2 regions of the Lysinibacillus sp. K60 genome follow, and region 2 is predicted to be linked to the other one. Evidence: riboswitches for the same ligand, from Rfam matches in the RefSeq annotation. Region 2 holds a riboswitch; the other holds the start of a gene.
What was found. Region 2 has a riboswitch for S-adenosylmethionine ahead of HCH28_RS12935 (methionine ABC transporter ATP-binding protein). Riboswitches for the same ligand answer to the same signal wherever they lie in the genome.
Positions count from the first base shown of each region.

Region 1: another riboswitch for S-adenosylmethionine. It lies ahead of HCH28_RS15095 (cyclase family protein); the one in region 2 lies ahead of HCH28_RS12935 (methionine ABC transporter ATP-binding protein).

Region 1 covers NZ_JAASJR010000006.1:205,613-214,486, reverse strand. The annotation lists gene HCH28_RS15110 (DUF2225 domain-containing protein) at 1-213, opposite strand, end outside; gene HCH28_RS15105 (Cof-type HAD-IIB family hydrolase) at 547-1,320, shown strand; gene HCH28_RS15100 (DedA family protein) at 1,382-1,978, shown strand; gene HCH28_RS15095 (cyclase family protein) at 2,009-2,746, opposite strand; SAM riboswitch class I at 2,839-2,944, opposite strand; gene HCH28_RS15090 (YuzC family spore coat inner layer protein) at 3,026-3,430, opposite strand; gene HCH28_RS15085 (helix-turn-helix domain-containing protein) at 3,545-5,116, opposite strand; gene HCH28_RS15080 (ABC transporter substrate-binding protein) at 5,581-6,531, opposite strand; gene HCH28_RS15075 (MFS transporter) at 6,690-7,874, opposite strand; gene HCH28_RS15070 (winged helix-turn-helix transcriptional regulator) at 7,984-8,367, shown strand; gene HCH28_RS15065 (aldo/keto reductase) at 8,418-8,874, opposite strand, start outside.
Region 2 covers NZ_JAASJR010000005.1:216,375-225,248, forward strand. The annotation lists gene HCH28_RS12900 (3-hydroxyacyl-CoA dehydrogenase/enoyl-CoA hydratase family protein) at 1-899, shown strand, start outside; gene HCH28_RS12905 (acetyl-CoA C-acetyltransferase) at 949-2,121, shown strand; gene HCH28_RS12910 (acyl-CoA dehydrogenase family protein) at 2,248-4,032, shown strand; gene HCH28_RS12915 (arsenate reductase family protein) at 4,221-4,577, shown strand; gene gcvH (glycine cleavage system protein GcvH) at 4,659-5,039, shown strand; gene HCH28_RS12925 (toprim domain-containing protein) at 5,131-5,472, shown strand; gene HCH28_RS12930 (thioredoxin family protein) at 5,487-5,798, shown strand; SAM riboswitch class I at 5,855-5,958, shown strand; gene HCH28_RS12935 (methionine ABC transporter ATP-binding protein) at 6,041-7,069, shown strand; gene HCH28_RS12940 (methionine ABC transporter permease) at 7,059-7,727, shown strand; gene HCH28_RS12945 (MetQ/NlpA family ABC transporter substrate-binding protein) at 7,796-8,647, shown strand.

The DNA of each region.
Region 1 (8,874 bases), on a different contig from region 2:
TGTCCGTGTCATAGATTTATGGTAGGCATAGCCACAATGTGGACATACGGCAACTTCATATAGCAAAGGGTTTAGGCCATCGTAAACAGGCATGAAATCCGTTTGTTCTTCGATAATTTTATATCGATTAGGGCGAACTTTATATGTTGTAAACTGCTTTTTGCAAAATTTACAATCCACACTACTTTCATAGTAGTAAATGTTAAATGCCATAAGAATCAACTCCTTTGCGTACTCTAAAATTTTATTTCTTTTGTTCTATTTATACATAAGATTTTATCGTTCAATGTATTTAAGTTATTATCTTTTATTTTAACAATTTTGTGTTCTTTGGTATACTCCTTTAGAATTATTAAAATAAAAATATTCAAGGAATTTTTAGTTAAATATTATTATAAATACGCTTGTAATAGTTTTTATCGGTGGTGTAAATGGAAGTTGTATAGTTTGCTTACAGTTTGTCAAAATACTTTCACATATTTCAAGGGAGAAAAATTATAAATTTAATTTAATTGGTTCTAAATAACTATAATGGAGGTGCTCAAAATGAAGTGTAATATCGTGTTTTTTGATGTAGACGGCACATTGATTAATTATGAGGATGGCTGTGTGGAAGAAAGTACAAAACAAGCTATTCAGCTATTGCAAGAAAAGGGAATCCATCTTGTAGCGGCTACTGGAAGACCCTTATCTATGTGCTATGAGTTAAAAGCGCTGGGGATTGAAACCTTTATTACAGCAAATGGAGCCTATGTGAAACATAAGGAACTTGTCATACATAAAACTCCGATTGCCAAAGAAATTGTCCACAATGTACAGGCTTTTGCACAGGAACAGCAGCATAGCCTAACATTTTTTACAGAGCAGCTATCCATGAATAGCATACAAAGTCCAGTAGCTTTAAGAGCGATGCAAGAAACTTTATCTTTACGAGCTTTTCCACTTATAAATGAAAAAATTGTAGATGAAGAGGTTTTCCTCATGTGTTTATATGCGGATGAGCTGGCAGAAAAAAGATATACTAGCCAATTTTCGAATATATTTTTACAGCGTTGGCATCCTTATATAGTGAATGTCTTACAGCAGGATGTTTCGAAGTCTATAGCTATTAAAGCGGTGCTTGATCATTTTAATATTGACCCTAAGAATGCGATTGCCTTTGGGGATGGGGATAATGATATTGATATGTTGGAGTATGTAGGAGTAGGAATTGCTATGGGAAATGGTAGTAAAGCTCTAAAAAGAGCTGCCAATTTTGTTACAAAGAAATCTACGGATGGCGGTATCAATTTTGCTTTACGTCAGCTTCAAGTCATTTAGAGCGCTGAGGTTACACTATATATAGCAGGTAGATTTTAATAAATTTTAGGTGGGATGATTTATGGCACATCACGTGCAGTCTCTAATTGAACATTACGGATACTTTGGGATTATCGTGATTCTAATTGGAGGTATTGTTGGGGTGCCACTTCCTGATGAGGTGTTTCTAACTTATGTAGGCTATAGTGTTTACCGAGAAAGTCTTGAACACATTCCTGCTTTGGTCAGTGCAATGATTGGTGCGGTTGGAGGCATTACCTTAAGCTACTATATTGGTTATCGTTTTGGCTTACCGTTATTGCAGAAATATGGCCCTAGAATTCATATTACAGAGCAAAAAATTGACTTTACGAAAAAGATGTTTACAAAAATAGGACCTACCCTATTATTAATTGGCTATTTTATTCCAGGGGTACGCCATTTGACAGCATATATTGCGGCTATTAATAATTATCCTTATAGAAAGTTTGCGCTTTTTGCCTATATAGGGGCATTTATCTGGACGTTCACATTTATATCATTAGGAAAGATGCTTGGAGAGAAATGGCGATTTGTTGGATACTATTTAACTCATTATAGTATCTATCTTATCCTTTTATTTATTGTAGGGATGCTCATTGCTTACTTTTTATTCAAAAAAAGAAATGGACAAACATAAAAGTCGGTATACGCTATACCGACTTTTATGTTATGGCAAAATAGCAAATGAGCGCACAGGGAAGCCAGATGCTTTTTCTGGCTTAGGTACGATATTGAAGATGATAGCACCTTTCGCAGGTAGCTTGTCTAAATTAGTCATTAGCTCAATTTGATAGGTGTCTTGGTCAAGCACAAAATATTCGCCCTCTAGCTTGCCATTTTTACGAAAATCAGCAGCAGAGTCCGTATCGAATGTTTCATGACCAATTGCGCTTACCTTACGTTTTGTTAGTAAAAACTGTAAAGCTTCTAAACCCCAGCCAGGGATATGGTTATGTCCATCTGCATCCTTATTACTGAAAGCCTCTTTATCTGGCCAGCGCTTACTCCAATCTGTACGTAATGCAACAAATGTTCCTGCTTCAATTTCTCCATGCTTGTCCTCAAAATTAAGAATATCTTCTACACTTAATGTAAAATCATGGTTGCTCGCAGCCTCTTGTGATTTATCAATAACAACAAGGGGGAGAACAAGCTCTTTTAGTTCTAATTCTTCTAAGTAGCGAGTATCTCGCACAAAATGAATGGGTGGGTCGATATGTGTGCCATATTGACCAGGGAACGTGAATTGTTGAGCGAAGAAACCATCCTTATGAGAAAATAATGTTTCAAATTTAGCGTCCTCAAACATAAAAAAATGTGGTGAATTAGGGCCGAAAGTATGTGTTAAGTCAACCCACTGTTTCGATTTTAATAATTCCAATGCTTGCAAAAGTTCATTAGATATCGATTTCCCTGCTTTCTGTAAAAAATAGTGGTAAATAAAAAAGGAGTCCCCTAATAGAAGAGGACTCCTGCTTGAAACAACGGTAGTTCTTCTTCTCATCTTCAAGGCTGATCATTTTGCCAATTGGAATTAGCACCATACTGTTAGCTGGTTGCTGAGACTTCATCGGGCCAATCCCTCCGTCTCTCTTGATAAGAAAAGTAATATAAGAATTTTCAGAAATAACAATACAAACACTTTAGCATAGTTTTTTATAGTTTACAAGTTCACTAGGAATTTTCACCAATTCAAATTTAAGGTGACGCCACAACAATCATTATCAATAAGACGTATTATAAAACTGTCTGGTGTATAGTTTGTTTCAAATTTCACCGTAATGCCTGTTGATGTGATTAATTTTTCAACCTCTGTTTTATTTGAAAGTTGAGCAGCATTCATTAAATCATGTGCGAATTGTTGGGAGCTATCTATTTTATCCGTAAGTAATTGGGCTTGCTGCATCATCGCCTTCATCCGTGATGCTGAAGCTTTTAATTTGTGTGTATCGACAGGTGGAAAAGGATTATTGGTCGGCATTGCTAGGTGTTGCGAAAAGGGTCTAATGGCAAAATGATTAGCGATAGGCGATGTTGGATAATGATAGGGATGCACAAAATACGGATAAGGATTGTAATACAAGGTCATTCCTCCTATCCTATAACTGATAACTTATCTTATGTAGCCAAACGGCTTTCGGTGTTATTAGCAGTGCAATGTTTGTCCTAAACATTTAAAAAGGAAGCTAAAGTAAGCTTCCTTTTAGCCAAGTACATTCAAGACATCATCAATTTTTTTACTATGTGATAAAATGCCATAATTCATCCATGTTAAAAAGTCTACTTCATAGATACAGTTGCTTTTAACGGCAGCTAGGTTTTTCCAAGTAGGAGTTTTTAAAATAGCACGTTCCTCATTTTCATAAATGGAATGTTGTTTATCAAAGGTAATAAATAAATGATCAGCATCTAATTGCAACAATTGAGCAAATGTCAGTTGAACTTTACGTTGATTGTGCGGAATACTCCATACTAGTGAATGTGGCATTAAACCTAAGTCACGATATAAAATGGGGCCCGTATAGCCACATTCAGGGCCCGCGTATAGAGTAATGCCAATGGCTGAAATACGGAGAAATGCCACACTTTGCCCATAAACAGATTTGCTAAGAATTCCTTTTGCTTGTTGTACTTTATCTTCATATTGTAGGATTACGTCTTGCATCAAAGAGGTTTTTCCTGTTAGATCTGCAATTTTAAATAAAGTAGATTGCCAATTCTCTCCGGGGTGTGAGAGGTGGCAGACGGGGGCTACCTCATCTAAATGATGAAAGGATTCCCAACGCTCTATACCAGAATCTAGCATAATTAAAGTTGGCTTATAGTAAAGGAGTCGATCTATTTCTCTATTTTGTACATCGATATCTGGCACTTCCTGTAGACCTAAATAGTCTTGTTTTCCCCATTTTGAATGACTGAATTGAGCAATTGGCGTAATCCCAAGGGCAACAAAGAAATCTTCTAAGAATGGTGCAAATACACGTAGATGGCTGCCTTGATTTCTTCGATATTGTCCTGGAGAGATGCCGACATGTTCTTTAAAACGACGATTGAAATAATACTCATTATTAAATCCGACAGATTGGCTAATTTCAAATACTCGATCATTTGTTGTCATTAATAGTTGCTTAGCTTTTTCAATACGAATGTTAGTTAAATAGTGAAGAGGAATTTGTCCCGTAATATCTTTAAAAATACGCGTATAATTCCATCTTGGTACGTCAGCGAGCTGTGCTAGCTGTTCAACCGTCCACTCCTTTTCATAATGTTTATGTAAATGGTTAATGGATTGTTCAACAGATTGGCGATCATTTTTTTGCATCTGCTTGGGTATGGTTTGATGTAAGAGCAATAACATCAGTTCTTGAAAGTGCACATGCTGTTCAAAAATCGTGTGTTCATCCTCCGCTAACCGGTTCTGATAGATGACTTCTAGCAGTCTATGACATTGTGAAAAGGGGAGAAGATGTCGTTCGCTGATACTTGTAAAATGGCTATGTGAATTCTGACTATTACTGAGATTGACAATGTTGAATTGTAATTGATAAAAACAAAGGTGCTCACTTTGAATGTGGATACTAACCGTGTTATTTGGCGGTATCAATATGCACTTTTCTTCACTAAAATGAATGGTGTCATGATCTATTTCTAGCTTTCCGCTACCATTCATTACGATGAAAAGTGTATAGAAATCACTACTAATCAATAACTTTTTTGATGATTGAATTGCATAAGAGATATTTTGTAACGTATAAACATGTGTTAAGTTACCCATTGATAATTCACCCCTTTTTGTTGAATTGGCATAACAACACAAAGAAAGCCCTCATTAAGAGCGTTCTTCATGTTGTTGAAAAAGATCATATGACTAGTAGAAAAAGCCCATTTAGCAAGGCAAGGGGTTGATTTCCGCTCCTCCAGCGTCCTTTCCAGGGGGCGTCCGATGAGCCGCTTCACTCACTTACGTTCGCTCCAGGGTCTCATCTGTGACGCTAAATCCCCTTGGAGTGACGCTGGCTCCACTCCAATCAACTATGCTGCTAACGTGTCTTTTCTTCTTTCGTACTAGCAGTAGGGAACAAAAAAGTCTATTAAAGAGAGGATAGGCACTTATTTCAATGTGAAGAAGTGATGAGTGACAAAACCTATCCATTTTCTCCTTCACAAAAGTGCTATTGATTATTTTGTTTTTTAACACTAAACCAAAGAAAGCCCTCGTTAAGAGCTTTCTTTTGAAAATTATTTGACGAACCATTTCTCTAAATCATCATACTTTAGCAAATTGGCTGTGATTGCGCCAGATTGCCAATATGTGCGATCAGCAATATAGACATGCCCGTTTTTTACAGCAGGGAGTGTTTTCCATAGTGTACTATCTAACCACTTAATGGCTTCTTGGTTTTCTTTAGACTCCCATGTACCGTTTGAAGGGAAAAGGATGATATGATCCGCATCTAATTCCGTGATAGCCTCTTCTGATAAGACCTCTTGGGACTCTGCCATATCACGGGCTAATGGATGTGGCGTTAAGCCTGTCTCTGTGTAAATATAGCCAGAGTAGCGATTTTTAATGCCAAATAACGCTAATGTATTATCTGCTACATTTAGTCGTACAACAGCAACTGTTTCGTCTCCAATTGATTCATCTAGTTTTGCTTTTAAATCGGAAACACGTTGCTCATATCGATCAACCATTTCTTTTGCTTTATCTGGAATATTTAAAACATCAGCTATTGTTTTTGCAATTTCACGTGGATCTTGTAGAATATCTTCTTTCAAGCGGTAAGTCGGCGCTACCTTTGAGTATTCCTCATACTTTGCCTTGTCTGCGGCACCATCTACAATGATTAAATCAGGCTTGGCTTGTAATAATGTTTCCATGCTACCAGTAATGTCGAACTCAGGGACATCTAATCCTAAATAGTCCTGTTTTCCCCAAGATGGGTGATACCATTGCACAACGGGATTTACATCCAAAGCAGTTAAATAGTCTTCCAAATAGATAGCAGCTACACGCTGTGGATTTGTAGGAATTTCTACTTTTCCAAACTCGTCTTCTACAATTCTTGTATCTTTAGATGATTGTTCTTCTGTAGCTGTATCCTCTTTTACTTCATTTGAGCCACAGGCACTTAATACGAATATTAGTGCAAAGAAAACTACAAATGAAAAATATCGACCTCTACGCATTTTATTCACTCCTATAGATTTACTAAAACAGTAAGGGTATTCCCTTAAATTAGAATGATAATCATTCTCGTTTGGTTCAAGTAAATTATAGGATACAACATATCAACAAACAATACACATTCTCTACTACTTTTTTATACAAAATGAAATTCAGAGAGTTATTGTTTTTTGTTATCGAAAAGTAACCATAAAAGTGTAACAATTGCTGCTAGCATAACCATCAGGAATCCGTATAGGGGCGTATGCGCCAACGATTGGTGGCGAATAATAAAACCCCCGATATATGAGCCTAAAAATATGCCTATGTTGAAAGCGGAAATATTCAATGCTGAGGCCATTGAAATTGCTGATGGAATATATTTTTCAGATAGTAGAACAGCATATAGCTGCAATCCTGGGACATTCATAAACATAAACAATCCCATTGTCAGCACTATCATTAATCCTATAATAGGTGATTCAAGAGTAAAACCAATGCCAAGTAATGCCAATGCAAGTCCAACAAAAATAATAAAGATGGAACGTAGTGGATTATGATTAGCAAAATGACCACCTAGAGTATTACCGATAGCTACACAGATACCATAGACAACTAGAATAATGACGACTGTCTGTGGGGAATACCCCATATATTGCTCTAAAATAGGTGAAACATATGTGTAGACAACAAAAGCACCGCCGTATCCAATTGCGGTAATGAATAGTATTAAGATCATTCGAATATTGCCTAATACTTTGCCAATATCACGAATAGAGATGGGATTGCCTTTCGATAATTGGCTAGGTACTAACAATGCATTACTAAATAAACCGACAATTCCAATGACGACAATAAAAATGAATGACATACGCCAATCTGTTACTTGTCCAATAAATGTACCGAGTGGGACACCTGTTACAGTAGCTAATGTTAAGCCAGTAAACATAAAGGCGATAGCACTTGCTCGTTTATTTGGTTCCACTACATCGGCTGCTATAACAGAAGCGATGGACATAAATACACCATGTGCTAATGCTGAAATAATACGTCCGATTAATAGTAAAGCGAAATTAGGAGCTAAAGCGACTGCTAGGTTACCCATTATAAAAATGGACATGACAAGCAATAATACGGTTTTTCGATTAAGGCGGGATGTTAGGGCTGTTAATAATGGAGCCCCAACAGTTACCCCTAGTGCGTATATAGAAACGGTTAAGCCAGCTGTGCTAAGAGAAATACCAAAGTCATCTGTAATTAATGGTAAAAGTCCGACACTGATAAATTCAGTGGACCCTATACCAAATGCACTGATAGCAAGTGCTAGTAAGGTGAGTGTAGCATTTGGCTTTTTTGATTTTGACATTTTACTACTATCTCCTTTGATTTTTTTATTTTGTGTAGTAATATTCATACATACCAAAAAGATATGTATAGTACTTTTAGTTACTTTTGTATATTACAGGAGGTTTACGATGCAAAAAGTTTACAATATTGGTGTCGAAGCTACACTAGAAGTTATTGGGGGTAAATGGAAACCAGTTATTCTTTGTCATTTAAACCACCATGGTAAAATTCGAACAAACGAATTTCGACGATTGATTCCAGGTATTTCACAAAAAATGCTCACAAACCAATTAAGGGAACTGGAGCAGGCTGGGTTAATCAATCGAAAGGTCTTCAATCAAGTACCGCCAAAAGTTGAATATTCATTAACACCTTATGGACAAGGAATGGAACCAATTCTGAACATGCTTTGTACGTGGGGTGAAAAACATGTTGAATTATTACAGGATAAAGGTGAAGATGTTCTGTTAAAACAACGTGATGATGATATCGCCATGCAGCAAACATCATAGTGAGGGGAGAAAGAGACTGTCATATACAAGACAGTCTCTTTCCTCTTTTTTTATAGAGCAAAGTCAAATTCATCTGGATTTGGTCCAACACGTTGTTCACGATTCATCTCATTGATTAATGCCATTTCTTCGTCTGTTAAAGTAAAGTCAAAAATATCAGCGTTTTGCATCATACGCTCTCTACGTACTGATTTTGGAATTGTAATTACTCCATTTTGTACATCCCAGCGTAAAATAACCTGAGCATTTGATTTTCCGTATTTTGTTGCGATTTTTGAAATTGTTTCATCTTCAAGAAGTCCACCTTGCATTAAAGGTGCCCATGCTTCAAGTTGAATTTCATGCTTGTTACAGAATGAACGAAGCTCAGCTTGTTGTAAACGTGGGTGGAATTCCACCTGATTCACAACGGGTTTAACATGAGCAAATGACAGTAAATTTTCTAAGTGAGCAACAGTGAAGTTACATACACCGATTGCTTTGATCCTGCCTTGTTCATATAGATCT
Region 2 (8,874 bases):
ATTCGCAATCCAATGCAATCGGTTTGGATATTATCCAAATGATTAACTTTGCGGTAGATGAAGTAGAGGCTAACTATAAAGGCTTAGTCATTGGTAATCAGGGGAAAAACTTCTGTGTTGGGGCTAATCTAGGAATGATTTTAGTAGAAGCACAGGATGATAATATATTTGAGCTAGATTTCGTCATTAAGGCATTCCAAGATGCTATGCAGAAAATTAAATATTCACGTAAGCCTGTTGTAGCAGCACCGTTTGCCATGACATTAGGCGGGGGAGCAGAGGTTTGCTTACCAGCTGCACATATTCAAGCAACAATGGAAACATATATGGGCTTAGTGGAAGTAGGGGTTGGATTAATCCCAGGTGGTGGCGGAAATAAAGCGCTCTATCAAAAATTCCTCAAGGGCTTACCAAACGGCGTAGAGGTAGACTATCAACATATTGCTAATAAAGTATTTGAAACAATTGCGATGGCGAAGGTTTCAACATCTGGTGAGGAAGCACGTGAAAATAATTTCCTAAACTTTGCGGATGGTATTTCAGTTAATCCAGATCATCAATTGTATGATGCGAAGCAGGCGGCATTAGCACTTTACGAAGCGGGCTATCAACCACCTGTACCAACTAAAGTGCCAGTGGTCGGTGCATCAGGCTATGGTACATTACTCATCGGTGCGCAAGGGATGTTTGAGTCAGGCTTTATTAGCGAACATGATTTAAAAATTGCTAAAAAATTAGCTTATGTTATTGCAGGTGGAAAGGTTCCGTACGGCACATTAGTCGATGAGCAATATTTATTGAACTTAGAGCGTGAGGCATTCCTTAGTCTTGTTGCTGATCCGCTATCACAGCAAAGAATGCAACACATGCTGTTAAAAGGTAAACCACTTCGTAACTAATTGACGAAATAGATCAATCTTGCACATGAAACAAAGGGGGATTAATACGATGCGTGAAGCCGTTATTGTAGCAGGAGCACGAACTCCAATTGGAAAAGCAAAAAAAGGTTCTTTAGCAACAGTAAGACCAGATGATTTTGGTGCTGTTGTAGTCAAGGAAACATTGAAAAGAGCAGGCTATGAAGGGCCAATTGATGATTTAATTTTAGGCTGTGCAATGCCTGAAGCAGAGCAAGGAATGAATGTAGCACGTAGTATTGGGGCACTTGCTGGATTACCAGATACAACGCCTGCTCTGACAATTAACAGATTTTGCTCATCAGGTTTACAGGCAATTGCCTATGCAGCAGAGCGAATTATGTTAGGACACTCAAAGGCAATTCTTGCTGGTGGTGTAGAATCCATGAGTATGGTGCCGATGGTAGGGAATACACCACGTTTAAATCCGACTTTAGCAGAAACGGCTCCACAATATTATATGGGCATGGGGCATACAGCTGAGGAAGTAGCTCGTCAATATAATGTTAGTCGTGAAGACCAAGATGCTTTTGCTGTTCGCTCGCACGAGCTTGCTGAAAAGGCAATTAAAGAAGGTAAATTCAATGATGAAATTGTACCAATCGAAGTGGAACAGCATTACGTAGACGATAACAATAAACCACAGGTGAAAAAATTCACATTTAGTATGGATGAAGGTGTACGTCCAGGTACATCAGTTGAAGGTTTGGCAAAATTGCGTCCAGCTTTCCACGTAAAAGGCAGTGTAACGGCGGGGAATGCCTCTCAAACTTCTGATGGTGCAGCAGCTGTACTAGTAATGGATCGTGAAGAAGCTGACAAGCAAGGACTGACACCAATGGCAAAATTCCTAGGCTTTGCAGTTGGCGGTGTACCTCCTGAAGTAATGGGGATCGGGCCTATCGTGGCAGTGCCAAAAGCGTTGGAAATTGCAGGTTTATCCATCGAGGATATTGATTTATGGGAAATCAATGAAGCGTTTGCTTCACAGTCATTACAAGTGGTACGTCATTTAGGCATCGACCAAGAGAAAGTCAATGTCAATGGTGGAGCGATTGCATTAGGTCACCCACTAGGCGCAACGGGAGCTATTTTAACATTAAAGCTAATTCATGAATTGAAGCGTCAAGGGAAGAAATATGGCGTAGTGACAATGTGTATTGGTGGCGGCATGGGTGCTGCTGGCGTATTTGAAGTTCTATAATTTTTGCTAGATCAGCTTGAGGTGTACAGTTTACGGTTGCCTCCGAACATTGTATACGTCAAGCTTTTCTATATATGATCATTAGGGGAATCAACTAACAAAAAGATATATTGGGAGGAATTAATCATGACTGAAAAAACAACTGATTTCATTAAAGGCGGCGGATTTCTTATTGAAGATGTGGAATTAGATCGTGTATTTACACCGGAAGATTTCACTGACGAACATAAAATGATTGCTAAAACAACAGAGGAATACGTTACAAATGAAGTTTTACCAGTAATGGAAAATTTAGAGCACCATGAATTTGAACATTCAGTGCGTCTCCTAAAAAGTGCAGGCGAATTAGGCTTACTTGGAGCAGATGTGCCTGAAGAATACGAAGGGCTTGGATTAGACAAAGTTTCTTCCGCTTTAATCGCTGAAAAAATGTCTGTTGCAGGTGGTTTCTCTATCACACATGGTGCTCATGTTGGAATTGGGTCATTACCAATTGTTCTATTCGGTAATGAAGATCAAAAGAAAAAATATTTACCTAAGCTTGCTTCAGGTGAATTAATCGCTGCCTATGCATTAACAGAGCCAGGTTCAGGTTCAGATGCTCTAGGTGCAAAAACGACTGCAAAATTAAATGAAGCTGGCACACATTATATTTTAAATGGTGAAAAACAATGGATTACGAATGCAGGCTTTGCTGATGTATTTGTGGTCTACGCAAAAATTGATGGCGATAAATTCTCTGCCTTTATCGTAGAACGTGCCTACAATGGTGTTTCAGTTGGTCCTGAAGAAAAGAAAATGGGGATTAAATCATCATCAACTCGTACATTAGTATTGGAAGATGCGGAAGTACCTGTAGAAAATCTATTAGGCGAAATTGGGCGTGGGCATATCATTGCGTTCAATATTTTAAACATTGGTCGTTATAAACTAGGCGTGGGCACAATTGGCGGATCGAAACGTGCATTGGAGTTAGCTATTCAGTATACAAACCAACGTCAGCAGTTTAAGACAAAGCTTTCTGATTTCAATCTGACAAAAGAAAAATTATCAACAATGGCTTCTCAATTGTATGCTTCTGAATCATTAAACTATCGTACTGTTGGACTATTTGAGGATCGCTTAAGCCAGTTAAGCCTGGAAGAGCAAAAGCAAGGAAAAGTAATTGCAGGTGCGATCGCCGAATATGCGATTGAATGTTCTATTGCCAAAGTATTCGGTTCAGAAACATTAGACTATATTGCTGACGAAGCTGTCCAACTTCATGGCGGTTATGGCTTTATGGCTGAGTATGAGGTAGAGCGTATTTACCGTGATTCTCGTATTAATCGAATTTTTGAAGGAACAAACGAAATTAACCGCATGATTGTACCTGGTACATTTATGAAAAAGGCGCTAAAAGGTGAGCTGCCATTATTACAAGTGGCTCAAAATTTACAGCAAGAGCTGCTTATGCTAATGCCAGAGGAAATCGGTACAGAGCCGTTAGCACAAGAAAAATATTTAGTGAAAAATGCCAAGAAAATTGCTGTCTTAGCTGCAGGCTTAGCAGCCCAACGCTTTGGTGCAAAGCTTGATCAAGAGCAAGAAGTATTGGTAAACATTGCGAATATAGCTAACCAATTATTTGCAATGGAATCAGCTGTCTTACGTACAGAAAAGGCAATTGCTTGTGACGGTGTTGAAAAAGCACATCAAAAATTGCTATACACACAAATTTTCTGCCAGGAAGCATTCGCAGAAATCGAAAAGGAAGCAAAAGACACAATTCTTGCTTCAGCAGATGGCGATGCAGCCCGTATGACATTATCTGCACTGCGTAAGCTAACGCGTAATAATCCATACAATCTAATTGTGAAGAAGCGTGAGGCTTCAGTTAAATTAATTGATGCTGAAAAATATATTGTTTAAAGCGCACACCTAACCTAGCTATCTGCAAAAGATAGCTAGGTTTTTTTATATAAGAAAAATGACTAATATCGTAAGAGGACGGATAAAAATGCAAAACTAGTGGATAAACTTACAAAAAAGAGTGAAGTTCACCATTGAAAACAACTATGATGGTATACTACAGAAAAAGACAGAAGAGGAGCATTGTAATGACGATTCAATTTTTCCATTATCCGAAATGTACAACATGTAAAAAGGCACAGAAGTGGTTAAATGAGCATGAGGTTTCCTATGAAGAGGTACATATCGCAGAGCAACCTCCCACTAAAGAAGAATTAACAGCTATTTGGCAGGCTAGCGGACAGCCTTTGAAGAAATTTTTTAATACCTCAGGTATGAAATATCGTGAGCTTGGCTTAAAGGACAAGTTAGCCGAAATGACGGAGGATGAGCAGCTTGAGTTATTAGCTTCAGATGGTATGTTAATTAAACGTCCCATCGTCACAGATGGAAAAAAAGTTACTTTAGGTTTTAAAGAAGTAGATTTTGAGCAAGCTTGGAAATAACCGTATTAAACCTTGTATTTAGAGGAGAAGTATGGCACACTGAAAGTGAATATATTACATATTTATGGAGGGGTTTTTTGCATGAGCACACCTAAAGACTTACGATACTCTGAAGAACATGAATGGGTAAAAGTAGAAGATGGAAAAGTACGTATTGGTATTACTCACTTCGCACAATCTGAATTAGGAGATATCGTATTCGTTGAGCTTCCACAAGTTGGCGACGAAATCAAAACAGATGATCCATTCGGTAGCGTAGAATCAGTAAAAACTGTTTCTGAATTATATGCACCAATCTCAGGTACTGTAGTGGAAGTAAATGCAGATTTAGAAGATAGCCCAGAATTCGTTAATGAATCACCATATGAAAAAGCATGGATGATCGTTGTTGAGCCTGCTGATGCATCAGAAGTTGAGAAACTAATGACAGCAGAGCAATACGAAGAAATGATCGCTGAATAAGACAAGCCATAATCGAAAAACGTCGGCAACTACCGGCGTTTTTTGTTATATAATGACTTATAAGTGGGGATCTCTAAATGGAGGTGGCGTAATGTTCGAGGGAAAATGCTTGATAGTAGAAGGGCGTTCAGATAAGCTACAAATTGAGCCTATTTTGAATGAGAATGTTACAATACTATGTACGAATGGTACAATTGGTGTGCATCAACTAGAAGAACTACTGGATCCCTATGAGGGCTGTGAGCTATTTACTTTTTTTGATGCAGATACTTCTGGGGATAAGCTACGTGCATTAATGGACAGACATTATCCAGAAGCTGAGCATCTGCGCACAATGCCAACATACAAGGAAGTAGAAACGACACCAAGAAAAGTCCTAGCGATGATTTTACTGCGTGCACATTTTTCAATCCATAATGAATATATTTTGTAAGGTTGCGTGAGTAAATGGAAGAATGGTCAACAGAGCAGTGGGAAACGGCTAAACAGTCGGGAGAGAAAACTGCATTTTATTTATATACTCCGATGTGTGGAACATGTGCAGTGGCATCTAAAATGATGTCCGTTATTGAACAATTACTGCCACAGCTACAAATTGGTAAAGCAAATATCAACTTTTTGGAACACATTGCCTATGAGCATCAAATTGAAAGTGTTCCCTGTCTACTCATCAGTGATGGCGGAAAAGTGACAGAAAAAATTTATGCCTTTCAATCCGTACCATTTTTATATGAATTGTTAAAAAAATCAATTGACTGAACTTTACTAGCGTGGTAAAGTATCAAATATATTACTAAAACATTAAATATATCGAACTCTTATGAAGAGTGGCGGAGGGAAGTGCCCTATGAAGCCCGGCAACCATCACAATGTGAAAAGGTGCCAAATCACTCAAAGATTTTTCTTTGAAAGATGAGAGAACGGTTTAACGTATCATACGTGACCCCTTCTACTTGTCTGTGAGTGAAGGGGTTTTCTATATGAGAAAAGGAGTATTCGCTATGATCCAGCTTCAAAATATTACAAAGAAATACAAAACAGCAAATGGCGAATTAACGGCAGTCAAAGACGTCAACCTTACTATTAATAAAGGTGAAATTTTTGGCATTATCGGCTATAGTGGTGCTGGTAAAAGTACCATGATTCGTTTATTAAACGGTTTAGAGAAACCGACAGCAGGAACAGTAACGGTGAACAATCAAGAATTTTCATCGATAAAAGGGCAAAAGCTTAGAGCGGCTAGACAAAAGGTAAGTATGATTTTCCAGCATTTCAATTTACTTTGGTCGAGAACAGTTGCCGAAAATATTGCATTCCCTTTAGAAATCGCAGGCTTCCCAAAGGCTCAACGTGAAGCACGTGTGAAGGAATTGATTGCCCTTGTAGGCTTAGAAGGGCGCGATAAGGCCTATCCATCCCAGCTTTCTGGTGGACAAAAGCAGCGTGTAGGAATTGCACGTGCATTAGCGAATAATCCAGAGGTTTTACTATGTGATGAGGCGACTTCCGCACTCGATCCTGAAACAACGGATGCTATTCTTGATTTACTCGTAGATATAAATGAACGCTTAGGCTTAACAATCGTCCTGATTACCCACGAAATGCATGTCATTCGCAAAATTTGTCATCGTGTAGCGGTGATGGAGGCAGGCGAAATTGTGGAACGTGGTGAGGTATTGCAAGTCTTCCAAGCCCCACAGGCAGCTATTACTAAGAAGTTTGTATCTCAAATTACAGACACTAAGGAAACACAAGATACGGTAGCACAAATTAAAACAAACTATCCAACTGGACAACTTGTCAAACTTATTTTTGTTGGTGAAAAAACAGAACAGCCTGTCATCTCACATCTTGTGAAACAATTTGATGTAGAAGTAAGTATTGTTCACGGAAATATTTCGCAAACAAAAAATGGTGCATATGGTACATTGATTGTGCAAATTGATGGCTCTCAGACAAACGTCACTGAAGCCCTTCGTTATTTAAATACAGTGGAAGTACAGACGGAGGTGATTGAAAATGCTAACTAATCTCTTTCCGAATGTAGACTGGGAAAATATGTGGCAAGCTACGTATGAAACATTATACATGACAGCTATATCAACGGTTGTGACATTTATTCTTGGGTTAGTCATTGGTATTGTTCTATTTTTAACTAGTCCCAATCAGTTATGGGCAAATAAAATCGTTAACTTTTTAACAGGATCACTCGTAAATATTTTCCGTTCCATTCCATTTATCGTATTAATTATTTTATTAATTCCATTTACGAAGTTTTTACTAGGTACAATTCGAGGAGCTAATGCGGCGTTACCTGCATTAATTATCGGTGCAGCACCGTTTTATGCTCGTATGGTATTAATTGCGTTACGTGAAATTGATAAAGGTGTGATTGAAGCAGCTCGTTCAATGGGGGCGAAAACTTCTACAATTATTTGGAAAGTATTGGTTCCTGAATCATTGCCAGCCTTGATTTCTGGTATCACTGTAACGGCTGTTGCTCTTGTAGGTTATACTGCGATGGCAGGAATTATTGGTGCAGGGGGTCTTGGTAACTTAGCTTTCTTAGACGGCTTCCAGCGAAATCGCCAAGATGTGACATTAATGGCAACTATTTTGATCTTAGTAGTCGTATTTATTATTCAATGGATTGGTGATTTAATTACCGAGAAAATTGATAAACGCTAGCAAGTAAAAGAGGTTATTTCGGTTCTTACCGCTAACATATTTTAAACAAATAAAAGGGAGTGTCATAAATGAAAAAGTTATTAGCAGGATTATTTTTATCAATACTTGTACTAGCATTAGCAGCTTGCGGTACAGATAAAAAAGAAGATGAAAAATCAGCATCAGGTGATCAAACAGATAGCAAAGAAAACGTAACATTAAAAGTAGGTGCTTCTAATACACCACACGCAGTCATTTTAGACAAAGCAAAACCGATCTTAGCTAAAGAAGGCATAGACCTTGAAATTGAAACGTATACAGATTATGTTCTACCAAACCAAAATTTAGAGTCAAAAGATATTGATGCCAACTATTTCCAGCACATTCCTTATTTAGAGCTACAAATTAAAGACAATGGCTATGATTTCGTCAATGCAGGTGGCGTTCACATTGAACCAATTGGTATTTACTCAAAAAAATATAAAACGTTAGAAGACCTGCCTGAAGGCGCAACAATCTTACTTTCTAACTCAGTATCTGACCATGGTCGTATGCTGTCATTATTAGAGGCTAAAGGCTTAATCAAATTAAAAGAAGGCATTGATAAAACAGCAGCAGAATTAAAGGATATTGAAGAAAATCCTAAAAACTTTAAATTCGATGCAAATACTGCACCAGAGATGCTTGTACAAATGTACGAAAATGATGAAGGCGATGCAGTACTTATCAATTCTAACTTTGCCATCGATAACGGTTTAAACCCAATTGAAGATGCTATTTCTCTTGAAGATAAAGAATCTCCATATGTTAACATCATCGCTGTACGTGCAGGTGATGAAACAAAACCTGAAATTAAAAAATTATTAGAAGTATTAACATCTAAAGAAATCCAAGACTTCATTTTAGAAGAGTGGAAAGGAGCAGTAGTACCAGTTAAATAATATTCGAAAGGTATGTGAGTCATATAACTCATATACCTTTTTTATAAATCCCTTAAGTATTTGTCATACTTAAAGGATTTTTTGCATTTATTAATTATTTAGCCTGAAATAGAAGTTTTGAAATTATTGATAAATATAATGTAGTTTATTGCACTATTATTGTCAGGATTTGATGGAAATAGGTATTTTATAACGTTTTTCGAAATGTTTAGAAATTGTTTAGTTTC